DNA from 2 places in the Stenotrophomonas sp. C-A genome. Region 2 is predicted to be linked to the other one. Evidence: predicted binding sites of a transcription regulator. Region 2 holds the regulator's gene; the other holds the start of a gene.
What was found. Region 2 encodes FliA, which starts transcription of late flagellar genes. Its sites were predicted from a motif close to TAAAGTTTNNCNNNCNNNGGCCGATAA; they were not measured.

Region 1 (7,919 bases), 2.3 Mb from region 2:
AGCGGTGCGGGCGATGTCCGGCAGCACGCGCGCCAGCAGGGCCAGCTCGGTGCGCGTGGGGTAGTACTCGGGGGTCTGCGTGATCTGCTCGAACAGGCGCGAGCCGCGTGCATCGTAGAAGTACTTGGACGGTAGCTGGCGGGGCGTGCGCGACAACCCGGCCACCACGTCAGCCAGGATCTGCTGGCGCCCGGGGGTGAGATCGGTCAATGCGTGCAGCGCGTCCTGCACCGTACTCATGCGAGGTCCCTGGCCAGGCGCAGCCCGGAGAACTGCCAGCGCGCCGGTGGCATGAAGAAGTTTCGGTAGCTGGCGCGCACATGGCCGCGGGGCGTCACGCAGCTGCCGCCGCGCAGTACCCATTGCCCGCACATGAACTTGCCGTTGTATTCACCGAGGTTGCCGGCGAAGGGTCGAAAACCGGGATAGGCACCGTAAGCACTGTGGGTCCATTCCCATACATCGCCGAACAGCTGTCGCAGTCCACGGCCCCGCGCTGCCTGCGGGTGCAGCCGATCGTCATCGGCGAAATGGCCGCGCAGCGGCTGCGACGCGGCAGCGGCCTCCCACTCGAACTCGCTGGGCAGGCGCGCGCCGGCCCAGCGGGCGCAGGCATCGGCCTCGTAGTAGCTGAGGTGGCAGACCGGCGCGTGCGGATCCAGTTCGCGCCAACCGCCCAGGGTGTACTCGCGCTGCAGGGCGTCATCCCAGTACAGCGGATGCCGCCAGTCCTCGGCTTCACGCACTACCCAGCCTTCACTGAGCCACCAGCGCGGCTCACGGTAGCCGCCGGCGTCGATGAAGGCGCGGTACTCGGCATTGCTGACGGGACGCTCGGCCAGTGCGTGCGCGGGGAGCAACACGCGATGCACTGGCGATTCGTTGTCGTAGGCGAAGGCGGTATGCAGCGGCCAGGCTGCGGCACCGACGGTGACGATGCGCTCGGGTGATTCGATCCAGCCCTGCGCACTGGCAGCGCTGGCGGCAGGTTGCAGGTCCTCGCGGTAGGCGGGCTGCAACGGGTTGCACCAGAACGCATGCTTGATGTCGGTGAGCAGCAGTTCCTGGTGCTGCTGTTCGTGCTGCAGGCCCAACTGCAGGTGCTGCAGTGCCTGCTCATCAAGGTCGCCGGCCGCCAGCCGCGATTGCACCTGTGCATCGACCTGCTGGCGGTAGTCGCGCACCTGCTGCAGCGATGGCCGCGACAGCAGCCCGCGCTGCGGCCGGGCATGCGCCGGACCGATGCTCTTGTAGTAGCTGTTGAACAGGTAATCCCAGGCCGGGTCATGCGCCGGTGCAGCAGCGAAGCCCGCCAGCACGAAGCGCTCGAAGAACCAGGTGGTGTGGGCCAGGTGCCATTTGCTCGGGCTGGCATCGGCCATGCTCTGCAGCATGGCGTCCTCGGCGCTGAGCGGCGCGGCCAGTTGCATGCTGCGCGCACGCACCCGTGCGAACTGGTGGGCGAGATCGTGCTGCGGGGCAGCGACGGCGGTGGGTACGCTGTCCATGTGGGCAGCATCGGCGCAGGACGGTGAGTGCGATGTCATGGTTCGGCGTCACTTTGTTCACATGGGTAAGCCCCCCGCATTCAAGATGCAGGCACGCGCGCCGCTAACGGCAATGCTGCGGCCGCGTCGTCACCGCGCTGGAATTCCTGCTTGCCCCTGCATCCGCTCCGCCAGCCTGCGCACTACCTGTTCGTGCTGCCCGCCCTGCTGGTTGCCGTGGGGGTATGGACCGCATTGGATACCGCAGACGTGGCCAGCCCGGCGCAGCGCATCCTGCCCTGGCTGCTGGCCTGCCTCGGTGCCGGCCTGGCCCTGCTCTACCATCAGGTACGGTCGCTGTGCCTGCTGCTGGTGGTGGCGGTCATGTTCGCGCTGCTGCACCAGGATGTCGGCGGCTACCTGCGCAACGGTCATGTCGGCGCGCTGACACCCCTGCGCTTCCATGCCATCTCGGCGTGGCTGCCATTGCTGTTCGCCGGCCTGTCGTTGTGGCCGGAGCGCGGGCGGCGCCGCCACGACCTGCTGTTGCGCTCCGTCGCCAGCGGTACGGCGCTGCTGATCTTCCTGCTGCTGGCCACGCAGCAGCCGCGCGGCATGCACGATCTGCTGTCGAACCGTCACTGGGCGTGGATCCCGGCCGAGTGGAACGCGCTGGCGCAGCTGCCGGCGCTGCTGTTCCTGCTGGCCACGGCGGCGCTGGGCTGGCAGGCATGGCGGCATCCGAGGCCGCTGCATACAGCAATGCTGCTGGCCCTGCTGTGCCTGTGGTGGATGCTGCCGAGGGTGTTCCTGCAGCCGGTGCTGCTGCCGGCGCTGAGCAGCGCCGCCCTGCTGCTGATGCTGGGCGCGATGCTGCAGGAGTCGTTCCACATGGCCTTCCGCGATGAGCTGACCGGCCTGCCCGGGCGCCGCGCGTTCAACGAGACCCTGCAGCGGGCACGCGGCACCTACAGCATCGCGATGGTGGATGTGGACCACTTCAAATCGTTCAACGATACCCACGGCCACGACACCGGCGACGACGTGCTGCGCCTGGTGGCCTCACGGCTGGCGCGCGTGGGTGATGGTGGACGTGCGTTCCGCTATGGCGGCGAGGAGTTCGCGGTGGTGTTCCTGGACCGCCCGGCGGCAGCCTGCATGGATGCCGTGGAGGCGCTGCGGCAGAGCATCGAGGAGACCCGCATGCAGCTGCGTGACCGCAGCACCCGCAGCCGCGACGATGACGCCGGGCGCCAGCAGCGCGGGCGCGGCGGCAGCGGACAGGTAGTGCAGGTAACGGTAAGCATCGGTCTGGCCGACACCCGCGTCGGTCTGCGGCCGGCGGCGGTGGTCAAGGCTGCCGACCAGGCGCTGTACGTCGCCAAGGACGGAGGCCGCAACCAGGTGCGCGCGTATGCCGGGCAGGGCGTGCTGGCAGTACGCGGTGGCTGAGGCTCAGAGCGCGTCGAGGTAATACCAGCGGTCTTCGATGCGCAGGAAGCGGCTGTGCTCGGTCATCTTCACCGCGCTGCCGCCGCCCACCCGGTAGCGCGCGGTGAACCGGACCTCAGCGCTGTCGGCGCCGGTGACGGTGTGCTCGTGCACGGTCAGGCCCAGCCAATACGTACGCTGGCCGGGCGCATCATCCAGCGACAACTCGGCCGGACGCGTGTCCGGGTGCCAGCTCTGGCGCAGGTAGTCGGCCACGCCCCGCACATAGGCGCTGTAGCGCGAACGCATCAGGCGCTCGGCATCCGGCGCGGCTTCACCGGCGTGGAAGCGGCCGCAGCAGGCAGCATAGTCGGCGGGCAGGCCGCAGGGACAGGGATCGGCAGGTTTTCGGCTCATATCAGCATTGTCGCCGGGTTGCGCGGATTGATCCACGCACGGCACAGGTCGCCGGGTACAGGACAGGCGTATGCTGTCGCGCCCCCACCTTGATTGATCGCCGTGCTGGAACTGGTTCCCCCCGAGTTGTGGTGGCTGGTGGTGATCGCCTTCATCGCCGGTCTTGTGGATGCCGCCGTGGGTGGCGGTGGCCTGGTGCAGCTGCCTGGACTGTTCACGGTGCTGCCGCAGCAGACGCCAGCGATGCTGTTTGGTACCAACAAGTTCAGTTCGATGTTCGGTACCGGTGCGGCGGCCTGGCGCTATGCGCGCAATGTGCGCTTCCCGTGGAAGCCGGTACTGTTCGCGGCCGGTACGGCCTTCATCTTCTCCTTCGCCGGGGCCACGGCGGTAAGCCTGCTGCCCAAGGACGCGGTGCGCCCACTGGTGCTGGTGCTGCTGATCGCGATGCTGGCCTACACACTGTGGAAGAAGGACTTCGGCGCGCTGCACCGCCCGCAGGAGATCGGTCGCCGCGAGCTGGCGATCGCGCTGGCGATCGGTGCGGCGATCGGCTTCTACGACGGCTTCTTCGGGCCGGGCACCGGCAGCTTCCTGATCTTCCTGTTCGTACGCTTCTTCGGGCTGGATTTCCTGCGCGCGTCAGCGGCGTCGAAGGTGGTTAACCTGGCGACGAATGTGGCGGCGATCTCGTTCTTCGTGCCGACCGGCAACATCCTGTGGCTGTTCGCGCTGCCGATGGCAGCGGCCAACATCATCGGTTCGGTGGTGGGCACGCGCCTGGCGCTGAAGGGCGGCACGCCGTTCATCCGCAAGCTGTTCGTGGGGCTGGTGGTGGTGCTGATCGCGCGGATGGCGTGGGATACGTTCCGCGGTTCGTGAATGAACCTCACGACCCGGTAGGTGCCAACCTGGGCTGGCACGTGGGTTCCGGTCGCGAACAGCAGCCGAGCATGGCTCGGCTCTACAGGTAGATGGACCGAGGCGCTCAGGCCTCGGCTTCTTCCGGTTCGTTGGCCTGCTGTCGGCTGCGCTCGGGCAGCTTCAGGCGCTTGCCTTCTTCGTCGTACTCGATCAGCAGCACGCCGGAGTCGTGGCGGCCGCTGATCTCGACGAAGCAGGCGCCGCCGATGAACGGTTCCAGCGTCATCACCGACTTCAGCGGGGTGGCGACCACCATCTGGAAGCCGAAGTTGTCGAAGATGTTCATCGCCAGTGCGGTGAACTCGTTGTCGGCCTTGTCGAAGGCTTCGTCGAGCACGACCGCGGCGTAGCTGGGCAGCTGGCTGTCGGCACCACCGAGCTGGTAGCGCAGCGCGGCCGCCAGGCAGGTCGTGGCCAGCTTCTGGCGCTGGCCACCGGACTTGCCGGCGCCGCTGCGGTAGATCTCGACCTGCTGGCGCGTTTCCGCATCCAGCTCGACGCCGATGAACTCCACGTGCATGCGCACGTCCAGCACCAGCTCGCGCCAACGCTTGTCCTCGCCTTCCTGCGAGCCCAGGCGATTGACCAGCTGGCGCAGCACGGTGAACTGCGATTCGGCCAGCTCGCGCTGCTCGGTCTGCTGCTGCGACAGCACTTCGCGCAGCTGCAGGTGGAACTCGCCGACTTCCGGCAGGCGTCGGTCGTTCAGTTCGATGGTCAGCAGCGTGCCTCGGTTGAACGGCACCTGTTCCAGGCTGGCGTTCACTTCGTCCAGGCGCTGGCCGATCGACTTGCGGGCCTCGGCGCTGTGCCGCTGCAGGGCCAGCAGGTTGTTCTTGCTCTGGTTCTGCAGCAGATCGAAGAAGCGCTCTTCGTGCTGCGGCAGGCCATCGCGCTCCAGGCGTTCGAGGCGTGCGAGGAAGTCCTCGGCCGAGGCCACCGACACGGTGAAGTCGCCCGATTCCTCCGGCCACTGCTGGATGAAGCGACGGAAGCAGCCGATCAGCTGGTTCTCGATGCGGTTGAGGTCCTGCTGGGAGGAGGACAGCTGCTCGTTCAGCGCGTTGCTGACCTGGCGCATGTGCGCTTCCAGCGTTTCCAGGCTGAGCGGGCCCTGCTCCTGCAGGCGCTCGGCGAGGCCGGCTTCCTGCTCCTGGGCCAGGCTCGGCAGCACCAGCGCACGGCTCTGCTGGCGTGCGCGGTCGAGGCGATCGCGCTCCTTGACCAGCTGGCCACGCTCGACGCGGACGTCTTCATAGGTGCGGCGCGACTGTTCGATGTCCGCGCGCACCGCATCGATCTGCTTGGCCAGCTTGGCGAGGTCGGCATTGCCTTCGCGCAGGTCGCGTAGCGTCGCTTCGATATCGCTGAGGCGCTGCTGCGGGGCGGCGATATCGATCTCATTCCAGCTGATGCTGACCAGCTCGTGACAGGCCAGGCGGCGCTCGTTGTCGCGATCACGCTGGCCACGCAGGCGCGCGATGTCGGTCTCGCAGCCGGCGATGCGCTTGGCCAGTTCCTGCGCTTCACGCTCGAAGGCGCCGACCTTGTCGTGGTTGTTGAAGCCGAGAATCCAGCGACGGCGGTCGCCCACCGCGCTGCGGTCGTCCTTCTCGAAGCGGTCGCCCGGATGCTTGACCTGGCCTTCGCGGGTAATGCCGCGATCGACGTTGCGCAGCTGCTTGGCATCAACGCACTCGTAGTCGAAGCGCTTGCCAAGCTCACGGCGCAGCCAGCTTTCGAACACGTGCTCGCGCAGTTCCAGCTTGTGCAGCAGCGACTTCGCCGACGGCTCGCGCGCGAACGCATCATCGTTGCGGCGCACGCGGTAGTAGGTGAAGCGCATGCCCAGGTGGGTACGGTTCACCCACTCGGCGACGTCGTTGTAATGCTTGTCATCGACCAGCAGCGACAGCGCGAAACCGCCCAGCACGCGCTCGATGGCGCCCTGCCAGCCCTGCTCTTCCGAGCGGACCTGGATCAGTTCGCCAACGAACGGCAGCGCTGCTTCGGCGATGCCGGTTTCCTCGGCCAGGCGCGCGCGCAGCTTCTGCATCGGCGCAGGGATGTTGGACGGCGTGCGCTGCATCGCTTCGAGTTCCGCACGGACTTCGCCGAAGCGGCGCTCGTCATCGCGCTTGCCACCCAGGCGATCGCTGATCGCATCGTCCAGTGCCGAAGAGGCGCGCTGGCGATCCTGCAGCTCGTTCTGCGCCCGCTCGACCAGTTCGGCGAAGCCGTGGGCGTCGTCCGGCAGTTCAGCCTGCAGCTGCTGCGCGGCCTGGCTTGCCTGCTCGCGCTTGGCCTGGCGGCGGTCGCGCTCGGCTTCAGCACGGCCCTGCTCGCGTTCCAGTTCCTCGATGCGCTCACCGCCCTGCTGGCGGCGCTGCAGTTCCAGCTCGGCCAGGCGCTCGGTGTGGTTGTCGAGTGCGGCACGGCGCTGGGCTTCTTCGCCAAGCAGGCCACGGTCACGCACGTCCATCTCGCGCAGGCGCGCTTCGATCAGCGCCTGGCGGCGGCTTTCGCGGAAGCTGTCGACGCCGAGCTTCAGCGCTTCATCGTCGCCACGCTGCCGATGCATTTCCTTCAGGTCGTTGTAGTAGGCGCGTGCCGGCAGCAGGGTTTCCACCTGGCGACGCGCAGTGACCACGGCCTGGTGCGCGCCATCGAGCTCGGCGAAGTCGCTGACCAGGCGCTCGGCGGCGTCGAAGGTCTTCGGCGTGTCGAGCATGAAGTCGCGCAGGAAGACGTTCAGGTCGCCCAGGTTCTTCGCCGACTGCGTCTTGTGCAGCAGGCGCAGCGCCATCTCGTTGTCGATGCCGAGCAGGTCGCGGAAGCGCTCAGCGTAACCGGAGAAGGTGTCGAAGTGGTGCAGGTCGGACAGCTTCTGCTTGAGCTTGCGCAGGTCCAGGTCGAAACCACCAAGATCCTTGGCGATGTCGAACGGGCGCTCGGCGATCATGTAGTGCTTGCGCACATCGCCAGCCGAGGTGCCGTTGCCGGAGATCCACAGCAGGCGCACCAGGCTGACCACGCGGCCATCGCCGGCGCGGTATTCCAGCACCAGCGCGGTCCAGGTGGCGCCCTTGCGCAGGTACTGGGTGGCGATTTCGCCGGTACCGCTGTCCTGCTGGTCGGCCCACGCGCCACGCACGTAGGACACCAGGTTGCGGTCGCGGCCACTGCGCTCGGCTTCACGCGCGGCGGCGTTGAAGTCGACGATGGCCGGCGGCGTCAGCAGCGCGGACATGGCATCGAGCAGGGTCGACTTGCCCGAGCCGGAACGGCCGACGAACAGGAAGCCGCGCTCGGCGATCGGCACTTCGGTCAGGCCGTTGAAGGTGCCCCAGTTGTGCACCTGCAGGCGGCGCATGCGGAACTGCTGCAGGCGCGGGTCCGGCAGGCCTTCGTTGAACAGGGCGGGAGTGTGCTTGGAGATAGCCATGCGATGGTCGGGTCTCTCAGGCCTCGGCGGCCGGGGTTTCGCGCAGCTGGCGGTAGACCGCCGAGAGCTGGGACACGTCTTCGGCGGAGAACAGCAGCTTCAGCGCCGGCGAGACTTCGTGGCGGTCTTCCTGGCCGCTGAGGCGGGTCAGGATGTGGTTGTCCTTCATCTTCTGCACCGCCGAAGCGACGCGGCGGTTGAAGCCGGCGCGGTCG
Region 2 (7,919 bases):
CGCTTCATCCTGGACGCCATGCCGGGCAAGCAGATGGCGATCGACGCCGACCTCAACGCCGGTTTGCTGACGCGTGAAGAAGCCAAGCTGCGCCGTGAAGAAGTCCGCGAGGAAGCCGACTTCTACGGCGCGATGGACGGCGCCAGCAAGTTCATCCGCGGCGACGCCATCGCCGGCATCCTGATCCTGTTCATCAACATGCTCGGCGGCCTGGCCGTGGGCGTGCTGCAGCATGGCATGCCGTTCGGCGACGCCGCCGCCACCTACACCCTGCTCTCCATCGGTGACGGCCTGGTGGCGCAGCTGCCGGCACTGCTGGTGTCCAGCGCGGTGGCAATGCTGGTCACCCGCGCCTCGCGTTCGCAGGACATGGCCCAGGCCATGACCGGCCAGGTGTTCGGCCAGTACCGCGCACTGGCGATCACCGCCGGCATCATCGGCGTGGTCGGCCTGGTGCCGGGCATGCCCAACGTCGCCTTCCTGACGCTGTCCGCGATCCTCGGCTTCATCGCCTGGAAGGTCTACCGCAAGGGCAAGACCGCCGCCACCGATCCGGCAGCCGCAGGCAACGACGCCGCCGCACTCAATGCGCTGGGCCGCCCTGCCGCGCCGGCACCGACCGCCGAGCTGAGCTGGGACGAGCTGCGCCCGGTCGATCCGCTGGGCCTGGAGGTCGGCTACCGGCTGATTCCGCTGGTGGACAGCAACCAGGGCGGTGAGCTGATGGCGCGCATCAAGGGCGTGCGCCGCAAGCTGACCCAGGACGTGGGCTTCCTGATTCCCTCGGTGCACATCCGCGACAACCTGGAGTTGCCGGCCAATGGTTACCGCGTGCTGGTGCACGGCGTGCCGGTGGCCACCGCCGAGATCCATCCGGACCGCGAACTGGCACTGGACCCGGGCAGTGCGCTCGGCGCGCTGGAAGGCATCGCCGGCAAGGACCCCGCGTTCGGCCTGGATGCCACCTGGATCCAGCCGCACCAGCGCGCCCAGGCCGAAACGCTGGGCTACACCGTGGTCGACCCGGCCACCGTGGTCGCTACCCACCTCTCGCACCTGATCCGCGAACACGCACCGGAACTGCTCGGCCACGAGGAAGTGCAGCACCTGCTGGCCAACCTGGCCAAGAGCGCGCCCAAGCTCGTCGAAGATCTGACGCCAAAGGCTCTGCCGCTGTCGGCGGTGGTGCGCGTGCTGCAGAACCTGCTGGTCGAGCGCATTCCGATCCGCCAGCTGCGCAAGATCGCCGAAGCCCTGGTCGAACACGCGCCGAACAGCCAGGACCCGGCTGTGCTGACCGCCGCCGTGCGCACCGCACTGGGCCGCTTCATCGTGCAGGAGATCGCCGGAATGTCGGCGGAGCTGCCGGTGTTCACCCTCAACCCGCAATTGGAACGTGTCTTGCAGGAGTCCACGCAGGGCAACGGCGCCGCGCTGGAACCCGGACTCGCTGAGCGACTGCACCAGAGCCTGGCCGAATGTGTCAGCAAGCAGGAAGCGCGAAACGAGCCGGCGGTCGTGCTGGTACCGGGCCCGGTGCGCGCCGCGCTGGCGCGCCTGGTCCGCCACAGCGTTCCGTCGCTGTCGGTCCTGGCGTACAGCGAGGTGCCGGAGGACAAGCGCCTGAAGCTGGTCGGAACGATCAGCTGACACCGCTCTCCGATGCGCCAGAAAACAGACACCACTTTCGAACCAACGCAACAGACAGATACCAAGGGGAACCCGCACCGTGCAGACCACCGACCACCCGAGTTCTCCGACCGCCACCCCGCCGTCTTCGTCCCGTGACCACAGCATGAAAATCAAACGATTCGTCGCCGCCGACATGCGCTCGGCCATGAACCTGGTGCGCAAGGAACATGGTCCTGACGCCGTGATCCTGTCCAACCGCCGGATCGAGGAAGGCATCGAGATCGTCGCCGCCGCGAACTATGACGAGAGCGCCGTGCAGCGTGCACTGGAAGCCTCGCGCCGTGACGTCGCTCCGCCGCCGGCACCCAAGCCGCGCACCGCCGCCGACGCGGTGATCGCCGCCGTCACCCGCCGCCGCAGCAGCACCCCGGCGCCGGAACCGGTCGCCGCCACCACCTCGGCCGTGGCCGCCCTCGCCCGTGCGGCCGTTGGTGCCACCGGCCGCACCCTGGACAGCGCCGACGAGATCGTGCCGACCCGTGGCAGCACTGGCTTTGCCGCCACCCTGGCGCGCGCCGCCGTCAACGAACCGGCGCTGCCGGAACAGATCTTCGCTCCGTACGCTGAAGCCTCCGTTGCACCGGCACCTGCCAACGCTGTGCCGGCCAACCGCGCCCACTTCCAGATCGATCCGCCGCACGAGGCGCATCACGAAAGCCCGGCACCGGCTGTGCAGCCGCCACCGCTGCCGACCGCTGCTGTGGCTGATGTGCAGCCCGGGATCACCGCCAGCGAACCGGCACCGGCTGAAGCCAGTGACGAAACCAGCCCGGCACCGGTACTGGCCCCGGCACCGACGCTGACCGTGGTTGCCCAGGACGACGCCGAGATCCGCCAGCTGCGCCAGGAAGTGGCCGGCATGCGCCATGTGATCGAGCGCGAAATGAACCGCTTCACCGACGAGCGCCTGCGCGGCTGCCCGGTGCGCGCTACTGCGCTGGACCTGATGGACGAGTACGGCTTCGACGCCGGCCTGGCCCGCGACGTGGCCATGCAGATCCCGCTGGAGACCGAGGCTCACCGCGGCCGCGGCCTGATGCTGGGGCTGATCTCGCGCAAGCTGCCGATCGCCCCGGTCGACCCGCTGGAGGAAGGTGGCGTGATCGCCCTGGTTGGCCCGACCGGCGCCGGCAAGACCACCACCATCGCCAAGCTGGCCTCGCGCTTCGCCGAGAAGCACGCGCCGCGTGATGTGGCCCTGGTCACCACCGACACCACCCGCATCGGTGCCCGCGAGCAGCTGTACGGCTACGGCCGCCAGCTCGGCATCGCGGTGCACGAGGCCAACAGCGGCACCGACCTGGACCAGCTGCTGGAACGCCTGAAGGACTACAAGCTGGTACTGATCGACACCGCCGGCCTGGGCCCGCGCGACCGCGCACTGGCCGCCCAGCTGCAGTGGCTGCGCGCCGCCCGCCAGGTCCGCACGCTGCTGGTGCTGCCGGCCAATACCAGCTTCGGCGACATGGACGAGGTGGTCCGCCGCTTCGGCGCTGCCAACCTGCAGGGCCTGGTACTGAGCAAGCTGGACGAGACCGGCCGCTTCGGCAATGCCCTGTCGGTGGCCGTGGACCACGCCCTGCCGATCACCTGGGTGACCGATGGCCAGGACGTTCCGGAGGACCTGCACCGGGCCAGTGCAGCCAATCTCGTACTTCGCCTTGAAGATTTGCGCCGCGCGGCCGATATGCCCTGCAACCCGGAGTTGAACCATGCCGTCGCGTGAGTACGCCAAGCTGACCAAGACCTTCCCGCTGTCGGCCACCCGCAGCGAGCCGCTCGGCCCTGTGCGCACCATTGCCGTCACTGGCGGCAAGGGCGGCGTGGGCAAGACCAACGTTTCGGCCAACCTGGCCGTGGCGCTGGCTGGCATGGGCAAGCGCACGCTGCTGCTGGACGCCGACCTCGGCCTGGCCAACATCGACGTGATCCTGGGCCTGAACCCCACCTTTACCCTGGCAGACCTGGTCGCCGGCCGCTGCACGCTGGATGACGTCATCGTCGAAGGCCCGAACGGCGTGCTGGTGGTCCCGGCCGCATCTGGCCGCCGCCACATGGCCGAACTGGCCCCGGCCGAGCACGTCGGCCTGGTCAACGTATTCTCCGAGCTGGAACGCGAACTGGACATCATGGTGGTCGACACCGCCGCCGGCATCACCGATGGCGTGCTGACCTTCTGCCAGGCCGCGCAGGACACCGTGGTGGTGGTCTGTGACGAGCCGGCCTCGATCACCGACGCCTATGCGCTGATCAAGGTGCTGTCGCGCGAACGCGGCGTGGACCGCATCCAGGTGGTTGCCAACATGGTGCGCGACCCCAACGAAGGCCGCGTGCTGTACGAGAAGCTGACCCGCGTGTGCGAGAAGTTCCTTGCCGATGTCTCGCTGAACTACCTGGGCTGCGTGCCGCAGGATGACTGGCTGCGTCTGTCGGTGCAGCGCCAGCAGCCGGTGGTGAAGGCCTACCCGTCCAGCCCGGCCGCGCTGGCGATCACCGAGATTGCCCGCCGCACCGCACGCTGGCAGGCGCCGACCGAACCGCGTGGCGGCGTCGAGTTCTTCCTCGAGCGTATCCTCAAGCAGCGCGGGGTGGCCGCATGAAAGGCGCAGCCCAGTACCGGGAAGTCCAGCGCACGGCGGCCAACGAGGTCATCGCCCAGCATTCGGACCTCGTGCGGCGCATCGCCCACCACCTGGCCGCACGCCTGCCGGCGAGCGTCGAGGTCGACGACCTGATCCAGGCCGGCATGATGGGGCTGATCGAAGCCTCGCGCAGCTATGACGCCGACCAGGGTGCTTCGTTCGAGACCTACGCCTCGATCCGCATCCGCGGTTCGATGATCGATGAGATCCGCCGTGGCGACTGGGTGCCGCGCTCGGTGCACCGCCGTGCACGTGATGCCGCCGCCACCATCCGCCGCCTGGAACAGAGCAGTGGCCGTGCCGCCAGCGCCACCGAAGTGGCCGCCGCGATGGAGATGCCATTGCCCGAGTACCTGCGGCTGATGGAAGACGCTGCCCGTGGCCAGGTACTGAGCCTTGAATCGCGCATCGAGGACCAGGGCGAGCTGGACACCGTGGCCCAGGGCGGCCCAACCCCGCAGCAGGTGCTGGAGCGCGGCGAGTTCGGCCGCGAGCTGGGCAAGGCCATCGGCCACCTGCCCGAGCGCGAACAGCTGGTGCTCTCGCTGTACTACGAGCAGGAACTGAACCTGAAGGAGATCGGCGCGGTGCTCGGTGTGAGCGAGTCGCGGGTCTGCCAGATCCACGGCCAGGCGGTACTGCGCCTGCGTGGCCGGCTGAAGCTGTTCGAGGCCGCCGACGCCGGCCTCGAAGAATGAACATCCCCGAGGCGGCTGCCCCCGGCCGTCCGGAATGAACAACAAAGGAATTCTGCTTTGAACAAGAACATGCGCATCCTGATCGTCGACGACTTCTCGACCATGCGTCGAATCGTCAAGAACCTGCTGGGCGATCTGGGCTTCACCAATACCGCCGAAGCCGAGGACGGGCATGCCGCGCTGTCGCTGCTGCAGAGCCAGCCGTTCGATTTCGTGGTGACCGACTGGAACATGCCGGTGATGACCGGCATCGAGCTGCTGAAGGCGATCCGCGCCGACGCCAAGCTGAAGACGCTGCCGGTGCTGATGGTCACCGCCGAAGCCAAGCGCGAGCAGATCATCGAAGCCGCCCAGAGCGGCGTGAACGGCTACATCATCAAGCCGTTCACCGCGCAGACGCTGGAAGAGAAGCTGGGCAAGATCTTCGAACGCCTGGCGGCCAGCGCCTGATGGATACCACGGTCGACAAGAACGCCCTCGCCCTGCGCCTGCAGGAGGCCTTGGACGCGCTGGAGTCCGGTGACGAAGCCGCCTGGCGGCAACGCATCGACGGACTGGTCGCGCTGCGCACGCAGCCGATGATGAGCGGTCTTTCGCGGCTGGCCCGCGAGCTGGGACAGGCGCTGGGTGAACTGCCGACCGTGCCGAGCGAAGCCGGCGAGCTGGACGATGCCTGCGCGCGCCTGGACCACGTGGTGGCGATGACCGAACAGGCCACACACCGCACCCTGGACCTGGCCGAGGAATGCCGCAACCTGACCGAACAGCTGCGCGCCGAAGGCCTGCAGCCGGGCCAGGACGCGCAGCTCGAGCGCATCCGCCACAACCTGACCGAGATCGCCCTGACCCAGAGCTACCAGGACCTGACCGGGCAGATCATCCGTCGCGTGGTCGGCATCGTCCGCCGCGTGCACGAAGGCTTCGGCGCGCTCGGCCTGCCGCCGGAACAGCATCGCACCGACCCGGAACTGGCCGGGCCGGCACTGAAGGGACTGGACCGCCACGCGGTCTCGCAGAACGACGCCGACGACCTGTTGTCGGATCTGGGGCTGTAAGCATGAGCGCGGTATCCGACGACATCACTGCCGATTTCATCATCGAGGCACAGGAAATCCTGGATCGCCTCGGCGAACAGCTGGTGTCGCTGGAGCAGGCACCGCAGGACAGCGATCAGCTCAACGCGGTGTTCCGCGGCTATCACACGCTCAAGGGCGGCGCCGGCTTCCTCGGCGTCACCGCCATGGTGGAGCTGTGCCATGCCGCTGAAGAAGCGCTGGGCGCCGCGCGTGCCGGCCAGGCGGTGCTGCAGGCCCATCACTTCGACGCGGCCCAGCAATCGCTGGACTACCTGCAGTCGATGCTGGATGCAGTTTCCTCCGGCACCGAGCCGGGCTATGCGCCGCCGGACCTGATCGCCCAGTTCGACGTGCACGGCGGTGCCGTGGCGGCACCCGCCGCCGCAGCAGCACCCGCCGCGGGTGGCAGCGACCTGATCACCGACGACGAATTCGAGGCCCTGCTCGACCAGCTGCATGGTGGCAACGCGCCGACCGCGGTCGCACCAGCGAAGAAAGCCGACGACGGACTGATCAGCGAAGACGAGTTCGAAGCCCTGCTCGACGAGCTGCACGGTGGCGCCGCACCGGGCACCAAGCCTGTTGCCGCCGTGGCACCGGCGCCGGTTGCAGCCCCGCGCCCGGTCGCCGCACCGGCACCGGTGGCAAAGCCGGCCGCCAAGCCGTTGGCCGAGGCCGAACACACCGTACGCGTGGACACCAAGCGCCTGGACGCGATCGTCAACCTGATCGGCGAACTGGTGCTGTCACGCAATCGGCTCAAGACCCTGCGTGCACGCCTGCGCGATGAAGAGTTGGACCGCGCCGTGTCCACACTGGACATCGCCACGGCCCGCCTGCAGTCGGCGGTGATGCGTACCCGCATGCAGCCGGTGGGCAAGGTCTTCTCCCGCTTCCCCAAGGTGGCCCGCGACGTCGCCCGCTCGCTGAAGAAGGAAGTGGACCTGGAACTGATCGGCGCCGAGACCGAGCTCGACCGCAACCTGGTCGAAGCGCTGGCCGACCCGCTGGTGCACCTGGTCCGCAACGCCATCGACCATGGCGTGGAAATGCCCGACCTGCGCGAGGCGCAGGGCAAGCCGCGGATGGGCCACGTGCGGCTTTCGGCGCAGCAGGAAGGTGACTACGTCAGCATCGAGGTGCAGGACGATGGCGCCGGCATCGACCCCGAAAAGCTGCGTGCCAAGGCACGCGAGAAGGGCCTGATCGACCCGGAAGCGGCTGCGCGCCTGAGCAGCGAGGAATGCCTGCACCTGGTGTTCCTGCCCGGTTTCTCGACCAAGCAGCAGGTCACTGACATCTCCGGCCGCGGCGTCGGCATGGACGTGGTGCAGTCACGCATCCGCGAACTGAGCGGCCAGATCCAGATCCAGTCGGAGCTGGGCCGTGGCAGCCGCTTCCTGATCCGCGTGCCGCTGACCCTGGCGATCCTGCCAACCCTGCTGGTGCAGGCCGGCGAGGACGTCTACGCGCTGCCGCTGGCGCGCGTGATGGAAGTGCTGCACGCACCGCGCACGTCGCTGGGCTGGTTCGATGGCCGTGCCGTGCTCGACCGCCGCTCGCACACCCTGCCGCTGGTCGATCTGCGCCAGTGGCTGGATGTGACGCCGGCCGCCTCGCCCCTGCTGACCATCGTGGTGCTGCAGGCCGGCGAAGCGCGCTTCGGGCTGGTCGTGGACCAGGTGCGCGGGCGCGAGGAAGTGGTCATCAAGCCGCTGCCGAAAGCCCTGCGCGGCCTGCGTGGTTATGCAGGTGCAACCTTGATCGGCGATGGTCGCATGGCCCTGATCCTGGACGTGGACGGACTGCGA

Region 1: the regulator FliA is predicted to act here: its motif matches at 1,589-1,615, upstream of ACW5IY_RS21845 (GGDEF domain-containing protein).

What each region holds. Positions count from the first base shown of each region.
Region 1 is NZ_CM132916.1:4,717,110-4,725,028, forward strand. It holds gene egtD (L-histidine N(alpha)-methyltransferase) at 1-240, opposite strand, end outside; gene egtB (ergothioneine biosynthesis protein EgtB) at 237-1,508, opposite strand; gene ACW5IY_RS21845 (GGDEF domain-containing protein) at 1,659-2,939, shown strand; gene ACW5IY_RS21850 (YchJ family protein) at 2,943-3,335, opposite strand; gene ACW5IY_RS21855 (sulfite exporter TauE/SafE family protein) at 3,438-4,217, shown strand; gene ACW5IY_RS21860 (ATP-binding protein) at 4,324-7,704, opposite strand; gene ACW5IY_RS21865 (DUF4194 domain-containing protein) at 7,721-7,919, opposite strand, start outside.
Region 2 is NZ_CM132916.1:2,224,611-2,232,529, reverse strand. It holds gene flhA (flagellar biosynthesis protein FlhA) at 1-1,650, shown strand, start outside; gene flhF (flagellar biosynthesis protein FlhF) at 1,796-3,418, shown strand; gene ACW5IY_RS10535 (MinD/ParA family ATP-binding protein) at 3,405-4,292, shown strand; gene ACW5IY_RS10530 (RNA polymerase sigma factor FliA) at 4,289-5,032, shown strand; gene cheY (chemotaxis response regulator CheY) at 5,090-5,482, shown strand; gene ACW5IY_RS10520 (protein phosphatase CheZ) at 5,482-6,087, shown strand; gene ACW5IY_RS10515 (chemotaxis protein CheA) at 6,090-7,919, shown strand, end outside.